Regions from separate parts of the Pseudomonas rhodesiae genome, predicted to be linked through region 2. Evidence: predicted binding sites of a transcription regulator. Region 2 holds the regulator's gene; the other holds the start of a gene.
What was found. The regulator sigma-54, encoded in region 2, starts transcription at its own class of promoters, with help from an activator protein. The targets are predictions, from matches to a motif close to ANTGGCATNNANNTTGCTNT.
Positions count from the first base shown of each region.

Region 1 (8,003 bases), 1.2 Mb from region 2:
CGTGGGTAATCCACTCGGCGAACATCCAGCCAAGCGCGGCAGCAGCGGTGGCGATCTGAGTCACCAGCATCGCCATGCCGGCGGTGCCGTTGGCGGCCGCCGCGGAACCGGCGTTGAAACCAAACCAGCCGATCCACAGCATGGCCGCGCCGATCAGGGTGTAACCCAGGTTGTGCGGCGCCATCGGCGTGGTCGGGTAGCCTTTACGCTTGCCGAGCACGATGCACGCCACCAGGCCCGCGACACCGGCGTTGATGTGCACCACGGTGCCGCCGGCGAAGTCCAGCACGCCCCAGTCCCACAACAGGCCGCCGTTGCCGCTCCACACCATGTGTGCGATCGGTGCGTAGACCAGAGTGAACCAGATGGCCATGAAGATCAGCATGGCGGAGAACTTCATGCGCTCGGCGAAGGCGCCGACGATGAGTGCCGGGGTGATGATCGCGAAGGTCATCTGGAAGGTGATGAACACCGCTTCGGGGAACAACGCCGCCGGCCCGGTGATGCTGGCCGGGGTGACACCCGCCAGGAACGCCTTGCCCATGCCGCCGAAGAAGGAATTGAAGTTGACCACGCCCTGTTCCATACCAGTGGTATCGAACGCGATGCTGTAACCGTAGATAACCCACAGGATGCTGATCAGGCCCGTGATGGCGAAGCACTGCATCATCACCGACAGAATATTTTTGGAGCGAACCATGCCGCCGTAGAACAGCGCCAGGCCAGGGATGGTCATGAACAGCACCAGCGCAGTGGATGTCAGCATCCACGCGGTGTCGCCGGAATTGAGGACTGGAGCAGCCACTTCGTCTGCCGCCATGGCCAGGCTTGGCATTACGATGGACAACAGGGCTCCGAGCCCTGCGAATTTACGCAGAGTCATATTGTTTTCTCCTGGGGCGTTGGGGTTTGGCGGCTTAGATTGCGTCGGTATCGGTTTCGCCGGTACGGATGCGAATAGCCTGTTCCAGATTGACCACGAAGATCTTGCCGTCACCGATCTTGCCGGTGTTGGCGGCCTTGGTTATCGCCTCGATAACCCGGTCAAGATCCTTGTCGTCAATGGCGACATCAATCTTCACCTTCGGCAGGAAATCCACTACGTATTCCGCGCCGCGATACAGCTCGGTGTGACCCTTCTGCCGACCGAAGCCTTTGACCTCAGTAACGGTAATGCCCTGCACGCCGATCTCGGACAACGACTCGCGTACATCGTCCAACTTGAACGGCTTGATGATGGCAGTGACTAGCTTCATGAAAACTCTCTCCCGAATTGGTGGACTTGCCCCAGGAAAACAAACCCGTCTCAAGTCTAAGCGCAGTGCCTGGCTTTGTAACGCGTCGTCGCCTCGGCTATGCCGTTGCGACGCCAGCTAACCACTGGTGACAAACCTGTACCCCTGATCCATCGGCGCACTGCATTCGTCACAGCGACTGCATCAGTGCATGGGTCATGATCGTCTAAGCAGAAACCTTGCCAGCTCCGTAAAAACCACTGAAATCAATCCTTTGCCCACTTATGCCCACCTGCGGGTCGTTTTGGTGAGCGTAATGCGCACGAAAACGGTGCGTGGCCCGCCGCCCCTCTGCGCGAAAAGCGTGCGCCCAAGGCCGTGAAAAAGACTATAGACGGCGCGTGATACACTGCCCGCCAACAGTTTTTCCGGAATATTTCCCATGCTCGCGCCCAAAGATTTCCTCGACGCCCTGAGCGGCCACGCCTCTCGCCTATTCAGCGGAGAAACTCCGTTGCCCCGCAATGAAATCGAAAGCCAGTTCAAGGCCTTGCTGCAAAGCGGTTTCAGCAAGCTCGACCTGGTCAGCCGTGAAGAATTCGACAGCCAGATGGTCGTGCTGGCCCGCACGCGTGCGCGGCTGGAGAGCCTGGAGGCGAAGGTGGCGGAGTTGGAAGCGCGGCTGACGCCTGATCAGAAATAGCCCATACCTCTGTTGAGACGAGCCTGTTCGCGCAGATCTTCGCGAACAGGCTCACGCTCCCCCTACCCAAGATACGTTCAGTAAAACCTCCCCGCCCCGCTCTTACCCACCTCGTCTACCCTTGAAAAACCGCAGGAAGCGGCCCTCACTTTTCAAGGAACGAGCATGTCCCTCGCCATCGTCCACAGCCGCGCCCAGATCGGCGTCGAAGCGCCCGCCGTCACCGTCGAAGTGCATATGGCCAACGGCCTGCCGTCCCTGACGCTGGTGGGGCTGCCCGAAACCGCAGTCAAGGAAAGCAAAGACCGCGTGCGCAGCGCCATTCTCAACTCCGCGCTGCAATACCCTGCCCGTCGCATCACCCTCAATCTCGCGCCCGCTGACCTGCCCAAGGACGGCGGGCGTTTTGACCTGGCGATTGCCTTGGGCATCCTGGCGGCGAGTGTGCAAGTGCCGGCACTGATGCTCGATGACGTGGAGTGCCTGGGCGAACTGGCCCTGTCCGGCGAGGTACGCGCGGTGAAAGGTGTACTGCCGGCGGCACTGGCTGCGCGCAAGGCGGGACGCACGGTGATAGTGCCGCGTGCGAACGCCGAAGAAGCCTGCCTGGCATCGGGCTTGAAGGTGATTGCAGTGGATCACTTGCTACAAGTGGTGGCGCACTTGAACGGCCAGGTGCCGATAGAGCCATACAAGTCCGATGGCTTGCTGTATTTGAACAAGCCCTATCCGGACCTTAGTGAAGTGCAGGGCCAATTGGCGGCCAAGCGTGCTTTGCTGCTTGCTGCGGCCGGTGCGCATAACCTGCTGTTCAGCGGCCCGCCCGGCACCGGCAAAACCTTGCTCGCCAGCCGCCTGCCCGGTCTGCTGCCGCCTTTGACCGAACACGAAGCCCTGGAAGTCGCGGCCATCCAGTCGGTGGTCAGCCTGGCGCCTCTGAGCCATTGGCCCCATCGGCCGTTTCGCCAGCCCCATCACTCCGCGTCCGGGCCGGCCTTGGTGGGCGGTGGCTCGAAACCCCAGCCGGGGGAAATCACCCTGGCCCATCACGGTGTGCTGTTTCTGGATGAATTACCGGAATTCGATCGCAAGGTGCTGGAGGTACTGCGCGAGCCGCTGGAGTCAGGGCATATCGTGATTTCCCGCGCGCGCGACCGCGTAAGGTTCCCGGCGCGTTTCCAACTAGTGGCCGCAATGAACCCCTGCCCCTGCGGTTATCTGGGTGACACCACCGGGCGCTGTCGCTGCACGCCGGAGCAGATCCAGCGCTATCGCAACAAACTGTCCGGGCCGTTGCTGGACCGGATCGACTTGCACCTGACGGTTGCACGGGAAACCACGGCGCTGAACCCGGCACTGGCAGCCGGGGATAACACAGCAACAGCGGCCGCACAGGTTGCCAACGCGCGGGAGCAGCAGGAAAAACGCCAGGGCTGTGCCAATGCGTTTCTGGATCTGCCGGGGTTGCGCGAGCATTGCAGGCTGGCGAAGGCCGACGAGAGCTGGCTGGAGAGTGCCTGCGAGCGGCTGACACTATCCTTGCGCGCGGCTCACCGCTTACTCAAGGTGGCCCGCACGTTAGCCGATCTGGAGCAGGAGGCTACGATCACTCGCGAGCATCTGAAGGAGGCGCTGCAATACCGCCCGGCGGCTATCACGTGAGCCTCCCCCCTGGTCAACAGCGCTTCAGCGGAAGCGATCCACCTCATGCCGCAAGCCCGACGCCAGCGTCTCCAACTCCTTGGCGGTGATCGCCAGGTTCGAGACGACTTCGCGCTGTTCACTGTTGGCCAGCGCAATGCTCTGCAGGTTGCTGCTGAGCAAAGTCGCGGTGCTGCTCTGTTCCTGGGTAGCCGTGGTAATCGCAGCGAACTGCTGACCGGCCGAGCGGCTTTGTTCGTCGATACGCGCCAGGGCCGACGCCACGTCGGCGTTGCGCGACAAGCCTTCCTGCATCAGCACCTTGCCTTGCTCCATGGTGCTGATGGCGTTGCCGGTTTCTTTCTGAATGCTTTGGATCATCCCGGAAATTTCATCGGTGGCTTCACGTGTACGCGAAGCCAGGTTGCGCACTTCGTCCGCCACTACAGCGAAACCACGGCCTTGCTCACCGGCCCGCGCAGCCTCAATGGCGGCGTTGAGCGCCAGCAGGTTGGTCTGTTCGGCAATGGCGGTGATCACACCGACGATGCCGCCGATCTCCTGGGAACGCTGACCCAATGTGTTGATCACCGTTGCGGTGCTGTTCAGTGCCGTGGCGATATGCTCCAGGGACGACGAGGCTTCCTGCATCGAGTTGCGTCCGATCCGGGTCTGTTGGGCGTTCTCTTGAGCCAGACGTTCGGTGTTGCCCATGTTGTCGGCGATGTTCAGCGATGTGGCGCTGAACTCTTCCACCGCGCCGGCCATGCTGGTGATTTCGCCGGACTGCTGCTCCATGCCCTCATAGGCGCCCCCGGACAACCCGGACAGCGCCTGAGCACGACCGTTGACCTCTTCGGCCGCCTTGCGGATATGCGACACCATGGTCGACAGCGCTTCACCCATCTGGTTGAAGGCCCGCGCCAGTTGGCCGATCTCGTCATGGCTGGAGACGTTCAGGCGAGCACTCAAATCCCCAGCGCCCAGGGCTTCGGCCTGACGCACCAAATCGCCCAACGGCGCCAGTTTGCTGCGCAACAACCAGACCGTCGCACCCACCGCCAGCAACATTGCCAACACACTGCCGATCACCAGACGCAGGCCGACGGCCCAGGTGACCGCGCGAATTTCCGCCTTTGGCATGCTGGCGACCACTGCCCACGGACCGCCGTCGAACGGCACCGATACGCTGTAGAAGTCTTCGCTCTTATCGCTCCAGAAACGCCCCTTGCCTGGGGTCTTGGCCAGATCCAGCATCACCGGCACCGCTTGCTCCGGGGCCTGCACACCCGTCGGCGACACCAGCCAATGTTTCTGTTCATCCAGCAAGGCCAGCGAACCGGTCTGGCCGATGCGGAAGCGTTTGAGGTTCTCGAACTGGGCGTTCTGCGCATCGGTGTAGTCAAAACCGATAAACAGCACCGCGATAACTTTGCCGCTGGCGTCACGCACAGGGCTGTACTGAGTCATGTAGGAGCGATCGAACAACACCGCCCGACCAATATAGGCCTGCCCGCTGAACACCCGTGCATACGCCGGGCTCTGGCGGTCCAGCACAGTACCAATGGCGCGACTGCCGTCCTGCTTGGTCAGGGAGGTGCTGACCCGGATAAAGTCGTCGCCACTGCGCACGAACACCGTGGCTACGCCGCCGGACATCTGCTTGAACTCATCCACTTCGGTGAAGTTGTTGTTCAGCACCTCGCTGCCCAGGTACAGGCTCGGGGTCTGCACACCGGCGACCGCGATGGGCTGGTCCGCGCGCACGCTCAAGCCGGCGCTGAAGCGCTTCTCGAACAGCCCCGTCAGGCGCTGAGTGCTTTCACGCAGCGTGCTATGGAACGTATTCAGCTGGTCGGCGAGCAGCCGCGCCTCGCTGGCCAAATGTTCCTCGCGGGTGTCAAGGTTGGCGGCATCCAGGGAACGCAGGGCAAAAACAGTACTGCCGCCAATGGCGACAGCCAGGATCACGGCAAGGGCCATACCGAGTTGGGAGGCAATCCGGGCACGAGGTTGAGACATGAGAGCTCCTGGCCGAGGCCAGGATCATCCTGATCTCATAGCGCTGCTCGGCAAATTATCTAAGTGGGCAAACGTTGGTGCACGATGGTTCCAACACACCTACTTCGGCGGGTGACCGCAATACTTGAGCGAATCGCAGGGGTATCACGCAAACGGTTGCGCGCCAGCGCTACAAGCGCTTCAATCGAAGCGTTCCACCGCAGGCAACACCATCGCTTGCACTTCACTTTGCAGGAAATCCGCCAGGCGTCGCAGGCGCTCGCCACCCGGACGGGTTTTCGGCCAGACCAGATAATAGTGCTCGCCACTGGCCACAGCGCTGGGCCATGGCAGGCTCAGCCTCCCCTGCGCCACGTCTTCGGCCACCATCAGCAGGTCGCCCATGGACACGCCGTACCCCCGCGCCGCCGCGATCATGCCTAGTTCCAGGGTATCGAAGACTTGCCCCCCCTTGAGCGACACTTGGGACGACAGCCCCATGCGCTCCAGCCAGTAGCGCCAATCGCGTCGATCCGGCGTCGGGTGCAGCAGCTCGGCCGTGGCCAGTCGCGCCGCGTCCCAGGGGCCGTCGTCGAGCAGGTTGGGGGCGCCGACGGGAATCAGCATCTCGGGGAACAGGCGACACGCCTCCCAATCCGTGGGGAAATGGCCATTGCTGAGTAGGACGGCACAGTCGAACGGCTCTTGGTTGAAGTCCACTTCGTCAACGCTCATCCACGCGCTGGTCAGTTGCACCTCATTGCCCGGCTGCAAATGCCGAAAACGACTGAGCCGCGCCAGCAGCCAACGCATGGTCAGGGTGGAGGGGGCCTTCATGCGCAGGATGTCGTCCTCGCTATTGAGGGTATGGCAGGCCCGCTCCAACGCGGCGAACCCCTCGCGCACGCCGGGCAACAGCAGCCGTGCGGCCTCGGTAAGTTGCAGGTGGCGACCGCTGCGCTGGAACAGGCGACAGGCAAAATGCTCTTCGAGGGTGCGGATATGCCGGCTCACCGCACTTTGGGTGATGGACAGTTCTTCGGCGGCGCGAGTGAAAGAGTTGTGCCGGGAAGCGGCCTCAAAGGCGCGCAGGGCATAAAGCGGTGGAAGACGACGAGACATTGGGAAAGCTCCGACAACTCAATACGAGAACCCTACCAGACTCGATAGGAGCATGAGTTTTAATCATGCAAACGATCGCATTTATCCCTTTGTGCAATGGGCTGAGAGCGCCGAGAATCAACCCTCCCCCAATTCTATGACTTTCAGAGCGTGATGATTATGCAGCATCCGGCACGTACCGAACTCTGGGCCATTCTGCGGCTTTCCGGGCCGCTGATCGCCTCGCAGTTGGCCCACATGCTCATGGTGCTGACCGACACTTTGATGATGGCGCGCCTGAGTCCCGAAGCCTTGGCCGGCGGTGGCCTGGGCGCTGCGAGCTATTCGTTCGTGTCGATCTTCTGCATCGGCGTGATCGCCGCCGTGGGTACGCTGGTGGCCATCCGTCATGGCGCGGGCGACATCGAAGGCGCCACGCGTCTGACCCAGGCAGGGCTTTGGCTCGCTTGGTTGATGGCCCTGGCGGCCGGCCTGCTGCTATGGAACCTCAAACCGGTGTTACTGCTGTTCGGCCAGACCGAAACCAACGTGCAGTCGGCGGGGCAATTTCTGACGATCCTGCCGTTCGCCCTGCCTGGCTACCTGAGCTTCATGGCCCTGCGTGGCTTCACCAGCGCCATAGGTAAAGCCACGCCGGTGATGGTGATCAGCCTCGGCGGCACGGTGCTCAACTACCTGCTCAACCATGCACTGATCGAAGGTATGTTCGGCCTGCCGAAACTGGGCCTGATGGGCATTGGCCTGGTCACGGCGATCGTCGCCAATGGCATGGCGCTGACGTTGATGTGGTACATCCGCAGCAATCGTGCGTATGCCGCCTACCCGCTGAGCAGCGGCCTGCTGCGCCTCAATACCCACTATCTGCGCGAACTGTGGCGGCTGGGGCTGCCGATTGGCGGCACCTATGCGGTGGAAGTCGGGCTGTTTGCCTTCGCGGCGCTGTGCATGGGCACCATGGGCAGCACGCAACTGGCTGCGCATCAGATCGCTCTGCAGATCGTCTCGGTGGCGTTCATGGTGCCGGCGGGGATGTCCTACGCAGTGACCATGCGCATCGGCCAGCACTACGGCGCCGGGCAGTTGCTGCGGGTCCGTCTGGCAGGACGCGTCGGAATCGGTTTCGGCGCCTTGGTGATGTTGGGGTTTGCCGCCGTGCTGTGGCTGTATTCCGACCCGCTGATCGGACTGTTCCTCGACCATAACGACCCGGCGTTCCATGACGTCATCGTCCTGGCCGTCAGCCTGTTGGCCGTGGCGGCCTGGTTCGAACTGTTCGATGGCGTGCAAACCATCGCCATGGG
Region 1 is NZ_CP054205.1:5,768,932-5,776,934, forward strand. Features, by position in the region: gene HRH33_RS26270 (ammonium transporter) at 1-883, opposite strand, end outside; gene glnK (P-II family nitrogen regulator) at 918-1,256, opposite strand; gene HRH33_RS26280 (accessory factor UbiK family protein) at 1,678-1,938, shown strand; gene HRH33_RS26285 (YifB family Mg chelatase-like AAA ATPase) at 2,104-3,600, shown strand; gene HRH33_RS26835 (methyl-accepting chemotaxis protein) at 3,625-4,485, opposite strand; partial or broken gene HRH33_RS26840 (Cache 3/Cache 2 fusion domain-containing protein) at 4,528-5,601, opposite strand; gene HRH33_RS26295 (LysR substrate-binding domain-containing protein) at 5,782-6,702, opposite strand; gene HRH33_RS26300 (NorM family multidrug efflux MATE transporter) at 6,856-8,003, shown strand, end outside.
Region 1: a site for sigma-54 is predicted at 1,463-1,482, ahead of glnK (P-II family nitrogen regulator). Genes of this name have one in related genera too.

Region 2 (8,003 bases):
TTCTCACTCAGACACCATCTATGCGACAAACGTTTGCAACGGCTGCGCAATATAGATAGCCACAGGGACTGAGCGGACCGAACTGGCCGCGAACTATATCACTGCTGGTACAACGCCCCCAAGGCCGGAACAGCGCCAGTTCAGTTTCGGGGCCAGGAAAAAACGTTGCTGAGCATGAATCTCAGGCGACTACCGAACAAACCCTGACGAACTTGCGTGAGGGAATTGAACATTACCGCTATAATCGCCGACTTTTCGTCAGGCTATACGATTTCAGACATGAGCCAATCCAGCGACCTTATTCAATCCGCACAACGCACTATCCGCCTCGAGCTTGAAGCCGTAGAAGGTTTGCTGGCCCATATCGACGCGGATTTCGTACGCGCCTGCGAGATGATTCTGGCCAGCAAGGGTCGCGTTGTCGTGGTGGGCATGGGCAAATCCGGCCATGTCGGCAACAAGATCGCCGCCACCCTGGCCAGCACCGGCACCACGGCGTTTTTCGTGCATCCGGCCGAAGCCAGCCACGGTGACATGGGCATGATCACCAAGGATGACATCATCCTGGCCCTATCTAATTCAGGCACCACCAACGAAATCGTGACGCTGTTGCCGTTGATCAAACGCCTGGGCATCCAGATGATCAGCATCACCGGCAACCCCGAATCGACCCTGGCGAGGGCTGCCGAAGTCAATCTGAACGTGCATGTAGCCCACGAAGCCTGCCCACTGAACCTGGCCCCGACCTCCTCCACCACTGCCGCGCTGGTCATGGGTGATGCCCTGGCTGTGGCGCTGCTGGAAGCCCGCGGGTTTACCGCCGAGGACTTCGCGTTTTCCCACCCGGGTGGTGCGCTGGGCCGTCGCCTGCTGTTGAAGGTCGAGAACGTCATGCATTCGGGCGATGAACTGCCCCACGTCCAACGCGGCACTCTGCTCAAGGACGCATTGATGGAAATGACCCGCAAGGGCCTGGGCATGACGGTGATCCTCGAAGCCGATGGCCGCCTGGCCGGCGTATTCACCGACGGTGATTTGCGTCGGACCCTGGACCGCACCATCGATATCCATACCGCCACCATCGATGCGGTGATGACGCCCCATGGCAAGACCGCGCGCCCTGACATGCTGGCAGCCGAAGCGCTGAAGATCATGGAAGACCACAAAATAGGCGCGCTGGTGGTGGTCAATAGTGACGACCGCCCGATCGGCGCCTTGAACATGCACGACTTGTTGCGTGCGGGAGTGATGTAAATGAGCAACGACCTGTTGCAGCGCGGCAAGCACATCAAGTTGGCCGTCTTCGACGTTGACGGCGTGCTGACCGACGGCCGCTTGTATTTCCTGGAAGATGGCAGCGAATTTAAAACATTCAACACGCTGGACGGCCAAGGCATCAAGATGCTGATGGCGGCCGGGGTACAGACCGCCATTATCAGCGGTCGCAAGACTCCAGTGGTGGAACGTCGCGCGCAAAACCTGGGGATTGCTCACCTGTATCAGGGCCGCGAGGATAAACTGGTGGTTCTGGACGAACTGTTGGGCCAACTCAACCTAAGCTATGAACAGGTCGCCTACCTCGGTGACGACCTGCCCGACTTGCCGGTGATCCGCCGGGTCGGGCTGGGCATGGCGGTGGCCAACGCGGCGGCGTTCGTTCGCGAGCACGCTCATGGCATCACCACTGCCCGTGGCGGCGAAGGTGCCGCCCGCGAATTCTGCGAGCTGATACTGCGCGCCCAAGACCGTCTTGAAGCGGCCCACGCCGCCTACCTATAGAGCGTTTTATGCTGAGCAAAAAGATTCGCAACTTCCTGTTATTCGGAGTCATCGCCGCGCTGTTCCTGGCGGTGGGCTACTGGAATATCAGCCCGGAGCGGTTTCTCGACCGACCTGTGGCGCAGGTCGACGATGGGGCTATCGACTATTACGCCACCAACGCCTACAGCGTGCAGTTCCTGCCCGATGGCAAGGTGCAATACGAAATGACCTCGGACAAAGTCGAACATTTGAAGGCCAGCGAGGTGACCCTACTGACCAATCCGGACTTGAACCTGTATCGCGGCACGGAGTTTCCGTGGCACGTCACTAGCAAGCGTGGCGAGGTGAACCCCGACGGCACCGAAGTCGAACTGATCGACTCGGTGCGCGTCGCGCGTACCGATGCGCAGAACCGCGACACCATTATTACCAGCAGTCGCATGACCGTATTCCCACAGAAGCAATATGCGCAGACCGAGCAAGACGTTAGAATCGACGGCGCTGGCGGTGTATCGACTGGCAAGGGAATGAAAGCGTATTTGAAAGAAAGCAGGATACACCTGCTATCGAACGTAAGAGGACAGTATGAGGCTCGTTAAAACTCTCCCGATTTTGCTCGGTCTTGGCGCAGCACTGGGAAGCGTGAGCGCCTGGGCTCTGCCGAACGATAGCGAGCAGCCTATCCGCATCCAGGCTGACGATGCTCAGCTGGATGACAAGCAAGGCGTTGCCACTTACAAGGGCGACGTGATCATTATCCAGGGCTCGATGAAGATCACCGGCAACACGGTAACTCTGACGCGCACCCCGGCAGGCGACATCGACGTGGTGACGTCGGTGGGCAACCTTGCCTACTTCGAACAGAAGCAAAAGGCAGAAGATCCAGGCCCGATGAAGGGCTATGGCAAGACCATCCAGTATCATGCGCAGCAGAACCGCATTGTGCTGATCGATCAGGCCAAGGTGCTGAGCGCCGACGGTAACTCCACCGAAGGCGAGAAGATCGTGTACAACACCAAGACTCAGGTCGCCCAGGCGGGCCGCGCCAACGGCACCAAGGTCAGCGCACCGCGCCCACGCATCGACATGGTTATCCAGCCGAAGAAGAAGGCCGAGTAATGGCAACCCTGAAAGCCCAGCATCTGGCCAAGGCCTATAAAAGCCGTCAGGTTGTGCGCGATGTCAGCCTGTCGATCGACAGCGGCCAGATCGTCGGCTTGCTCGGCCCCAACGGTGCCGGCAAGACCACCTGTTTCTACATGATCGTCGGCCTGGTTCAAGCGGACCAAGGCCGCGTGCTGATTGACGATCTGGACGTCAGCCACCAACCGATGCACGGTCGCGCCCGCGCCGGTATCGGCTATCTTCCGCAAGAAGCGTCGATCTTCCGCAAACTCTCGGTCGCCGACAACATCATGGCGATCCTGGAGACTCGCAAGGAGCTTGACCGCGATGGCCGTCGCGCGGAGCTGGAAAGCCTGCTGCAGGAATTCCACATCAACCACATTCGCGACAACCTTGGCATGAGCCTGTCCGGTGGTGAGCGTCGTCGCGTGGAAATTGCTCGCGCACTGGCCACCGCGCCCAAGTTCATCTTGCTGGACGAACCGTTTGCCGGCGTCGACCCTATTTCGGTTGGCGATATCAAACAGATCATCCATCACCTCAAGGCCAAGGGCATCGGGGTATTGATTACCGACCATAACGTACGTGAGACCCTCGATATCTGCGAAACCGCCTATATCGTCAACGATGGTCAACTGATCGCCGAAGGCGATGCCGCCACCATCCTGGCCAACGAACTGGTCAAGGAAGTGTACCTGGGCCACGAGTTCCGCCTGTAAACAGCCTTTAACAAGGCGTTGGCAGGACGTTAGCCTGGTGCGCGGATGCAATGAAAGCCTCTGGATTTTTATTGTTACCGCGCTCTAGGCAAAGCCCCCGATATCAGGCATATAATTTGCTTATGTTTGGCGCTCACGCGCCCTGTCGTGGATGGCGCATTGCGCCGGCGAATAAGGTGTTAAGCCCCTGCCATGAAACCATCGCTAGTCCTGAGAATGGGCCAGCAGCTGACGATGACACCGCAGCTGCAACAGGCCATCCGCCTGCTCCAATTGTCGACCTTGGACCTGCAACAGGAGATCCAGGAAGCTCTGGAGTCCAATCCGATGCTCGAACGCCAGGAAGAAGGCGACGACTTCGATAATGCAGATCCGTTGGCTGACAACATCGAGCAAAAACCCAACTCCGATGTGCAGGAACCCTCCTATCAGGAAACCGCCCCGACGGTGGATAACCTGGAGGAAGGTGAATGGAACGAGCGTATTCCCAACGAGCTTCCCGTGGACACTGCCTGGGAAGACGTCTACCAGACCAGCGCCAGCAGCCTGCCCAGCAGCGACGATGACGAGTGGGATTTCACCACCCGGACGTCCGCCGGCGAAAGCCTGCAAAGCCACCTGTTGTGGCAGTTGAACCTGGCGCCGATGTCGGACACCGATCGGCTGATCGCCGTGACCCTGATCGACTGCATCAACAACCAGGGCTATCTGGACGAAACCCTTGAGGAGATCCTTGAGGCCTTCGACCCGGAACTGGATATCGAGCTGGACGAAATCGAAGCCGTCCTGCACCGCATCCAGCAGTTCGAGCCTGCCGGCATTGGCGCCCGCAGCCTCAGCGAGTGCCTGCTGCTGCAATTGCGTCAGTTGCCCGCCAAGACCCCTTGGCTCAGCGAAGCCCAGCGTTTGGTCACCGATTACATCGATCTGCTGGGCAGCCGCGACTACAGCCAACTGATGCGACGCATGAAGCTCAAGGAAGACGAGCTGCGCCAGGTCATCGAGCTGGTGCAAAGCCTCAACCCTCGCCCAGGCTCGCAGATCGAGTCCAGCGAAGCCGAATACGTTGTCCCGGACGTTATCGTACGCAAGGACAACGAGCGCTGGCTGGTGGAGCTGAATCAGGAATCGGTGCCGCGCCTGCGCGTCAATCCGCAATATGCCGGGTTCGTGCGCCGCGCCGATACCAGCGCCGATAACACCTTCATGCGCAATCAGCTGCAAGAAGCGCGCTGGTTCATCAAGAGCCTGCAAAGCCGCAATGAAACCCTAATGAAAGTCGCCACCCAGATCGTCGAGCATCAGCGCGGCTTCCTGGAATACGGCGACGAAGCGATGAAACCGCTGGTGCTGCATGACATCGCCGAGGCGGTCGGCATGCACGAGTCGACAATTTCACGGGTGACCACGCAGAAATTCATGCATACCCCACGGGGTATTTATGAGCTGAAATACTTTTTCTCCAGCCATGTCAGCACTTCCGAAGGCGGCGAATGCTCGTCCACGGCGATCCGCGCGATCATCAAAAAACTGGTTGCCGCGGAAAATCAGAAAAAGCCGTTGAGTGACAGCAAGATCGCTGGTTTACTGGAGGCACAAGGCATTCAGGTCGCCCGTCGAACCGTCGCCAAATATCGCGAATCCCTTGGGATCGCGCCTTCCAGCGAGCGTAAGCGTTTGATGTGACGGGCGGGCCATAGCGTTCCAGTGGCAGGCATCCCGGCCTGCCGCTTTATGCACTGGCAACGAAGGAGAAGCTGTATGCAAGTCAACATCAGTGGACACCAGCTGGAAGTCACCAAGCCCCTGCGTGAGTACACCGAGAGCAAGCTGAACAAGCTTGCGGGGCATTTCGACAAAATTACCAATGTGCAGGTCATCATGGAGGTCGATAAGCTCAAGCAGAAAATCGAGGCCACCCTGCACATACCGAATGCCAAAGTCGTCGCCAATGCCGAACATGACGACATGTATGCCGCGATTGACTCGCTGTACGAAAAGCTCGACCGCCAACTCATAAAGCATAAGGAAAAGAATCTGCACCTGATGCAAGGTACAGGTCGTTAACTCTCCCCCCCATGATCCGACTTGAAACTATCCTGACCCCCGGCCGTTCCCTCGTGAACGTGCCGGGCGGCAGCAAGAAAAAAGCCCTCGAACAAATTGCCAACCTGATCGCCCGCGAAGTGCCGGATCTGGAGATGCAAGATGTCTTCGAGGCGCTCGTCGCCCGTGAAAAACTGGGCTCCACCGGTTTTGGTAACGGCATCGCGATTCCACACTGCCGCCTCAAAGGCTGCGCAGATCCGATAAGCGCTCTGATACATCTGGAAGCCCCCATCGATTTCGACGCCATCGACGGCGCACCGGTCGACCTGCTGTTTGTCCTGCTGGTCCCGGAAGCTGCCACCGATGCGCATCTGGAGCTGCTTCGGCAGATCGCCAGCATGCTTGATCGCAAGGAAGTACGTAACAGACTACGCAGCGCCAGCAGCAATGAAGCGCTCTATCAGGTTGTTCTGGATGAACAAAACGAGAAGTAATCATGCGTTTGATCATCGTCAGTGGCCGCTCCGGCTCTGGTAAAAGTACTGCCCTGAATGTTCTGGAGGACAGTGGCTTTTATTGCATCGACAACCTGCCCGCCGGGTTGCTGCCGGAATTGGCCGAACGCGCATTGATCCATACTGAGCTAGCGCAGCCGCTGGTTGCCGTGTCGATCGATGCCCGCAACTTGCCCAGCCACCTTTCCCGGTTCCCTGAGCTGTTGGAGGAAGTGCGCGCCAAGCATATTCACTGCGATGTGCTGTACCTGGATGCCGACGAGGAGACCCTGCTTAAGCGCTTCTCCGAAACCCGGCGGCGCCACCCGCTCAGCAGCCCCCACCGCTCCCTTGCCGAAGCGATTGAGGACGAGACCAAGCTGCTGGGGCCGATCATCGATCTGGCCGACCTGAAGATCAACACCACCAGCCTCAACCTGTATCAACTGCGCGATGCCATCAAGCTGCGGCTGCTGAACCAGCCGGAGCCTGGTACGGCCTTTCTGGTGGAGTCCTTCGGGTTCAAGCGCGGCATGCCGGTAGACGCCGATCTGGTGTTCGATGTGCGTTGCCTGCCGAACCCTTACTGGAAGCCGGAATTGCGTGATCAGTCCGGGCTGGATCAGCCGGTCGCTGATTACCTGGCGGCGCAACCGGATGTGGAGGAGATGTTCCAGGACATCTCCACTTACCTGCTCAAGTGGCTGCCACGTTTTGCCGCAAGCAACCGAGCCTATGTGACCATCGCCATCGGCTGCACCGGCGGCCATCACCGCTCGGTTTACCTGACGGAGCGCCTGGGTCAGGTGCTGCAACAAACCCTCAAGAACGTCCAGGTTCGCCACCGCGACCTCAGCTGAAAGGAACACTCACGCGATGCCCGCTCGTGAAATTGAAATCATCAACAAGCTGGGCCTCCACGCCCGGGCCTCGGCAAAATTTGTCGGCGTTGCTGGAAAATACCCCTGCAAAATCCGCGCAGGACGCACGCCGGAGTCGATGGTTGATGGCAAAAGCATCATGGCGATGATGATGCTGGCGGCCGGCAAGGGCACTACGATTCACCTGGAGACCGAAGGCGATCAAGAAAAAGAGGCAATGGACGCCTTGGTGGAGTTGATCAACAACTTCTTCGACGAAGGGGAATAACCTCCCGGCGCTTTATCCCAACGCGGTATCCATCGCCATCATCACGCAAAACCCGATACATAGCCCCAGGCTGGCTAGCTTTTCGTGGCCATTGCGCCGCGACTCCGGGATCACTTCGTGAGTGACCACCAGCAGCATCGCCCCAGCGGCCAGCGCCAGCCCAAGGGGCAGCAGCATTTCCGCCAGGCTTACCAGCCAGGCGCAGAGCACGGCAAACACGGGTTCGACCAGCCCCGACGCGGCGCCGATCATGAAGGCCTTGACCCGCGACATGCCCGCACCCGCCAGCACCAACGCAATCACCAAGCCTTCGGGTACGTCCTGCAAAGCAATGCCCATGGCCAGGCTATCGGCATCCGGCATACCGCCCCCCGCCGATACGCCCACCGCCATGCCTTCCGGAATGTTGTGGGCAATGATCGCAAACACAAACAGCCAGATGCGTGGCGCAATCACCGGGTGCTCCGGCGTACCCACCAGCATTTCCGGGCTGGCGCCTGAGACCTTGCGGTCAACCAAATAAAGCCCGAACGCCCCCAGCATGATCCCGAAGCTGACTAGGCCACTGGCCCCCCAGGGCGAAAGCCCAAGACTTTCAGCTGCCGCGATGCCCGGCACCACCAGCGAAAACGCGGTGGCAGCCAGCATCACACCCGCCCCGAAGCCTAGCAACGTATCGTTCAAGGCAGCCGGCATGCGCTTTATC
Region 2 is NZ_CP054205.1:1,193,453-1,201,455, reverse strand. Features, by position in the region: gene HRH33_RS05310 (KpsF/GutQ family sugar-phosphate isomerase) at 280-1,254, shown strand; gene HRH33_RS05305 (KdsC family phosphatase) at 1,255-1,779, shown strand; gene lptC (LPS export ABC transporter periplasmic protein LptC) at 1,788-2,360, shown strand; gene lptA (lipopolysaccharide transport periplasmic protein LptA) at 2,347-2,880, shown strand; gene lptB (LPS export ABC transporter ATP-binding protein) at 2,880-3,605, shown strand; gene HRH33_RS05285 (RNA polymerase factor sigma-54) at 3,798-5,291, shown strand; gene hpf (ribosome hibernation-promoting factor, HPF/YfiA family) at 5,367-5,672, shown strand; gene ptsN (PTS IIA-like nitrogen regulatory protein PtsN) at 5,684-6,148, shown strand; gene rapZ (RNase adapter RapZ) at 6,151-7,008, shown strand; gene HRH33_RS05265 (HPr family phosphocarrier protein) at 7,025-7,297, shown strand; gene HRH33_RS05260 (ZIP family metal transporter) at 7,310-8,003, opposite strand, start outside.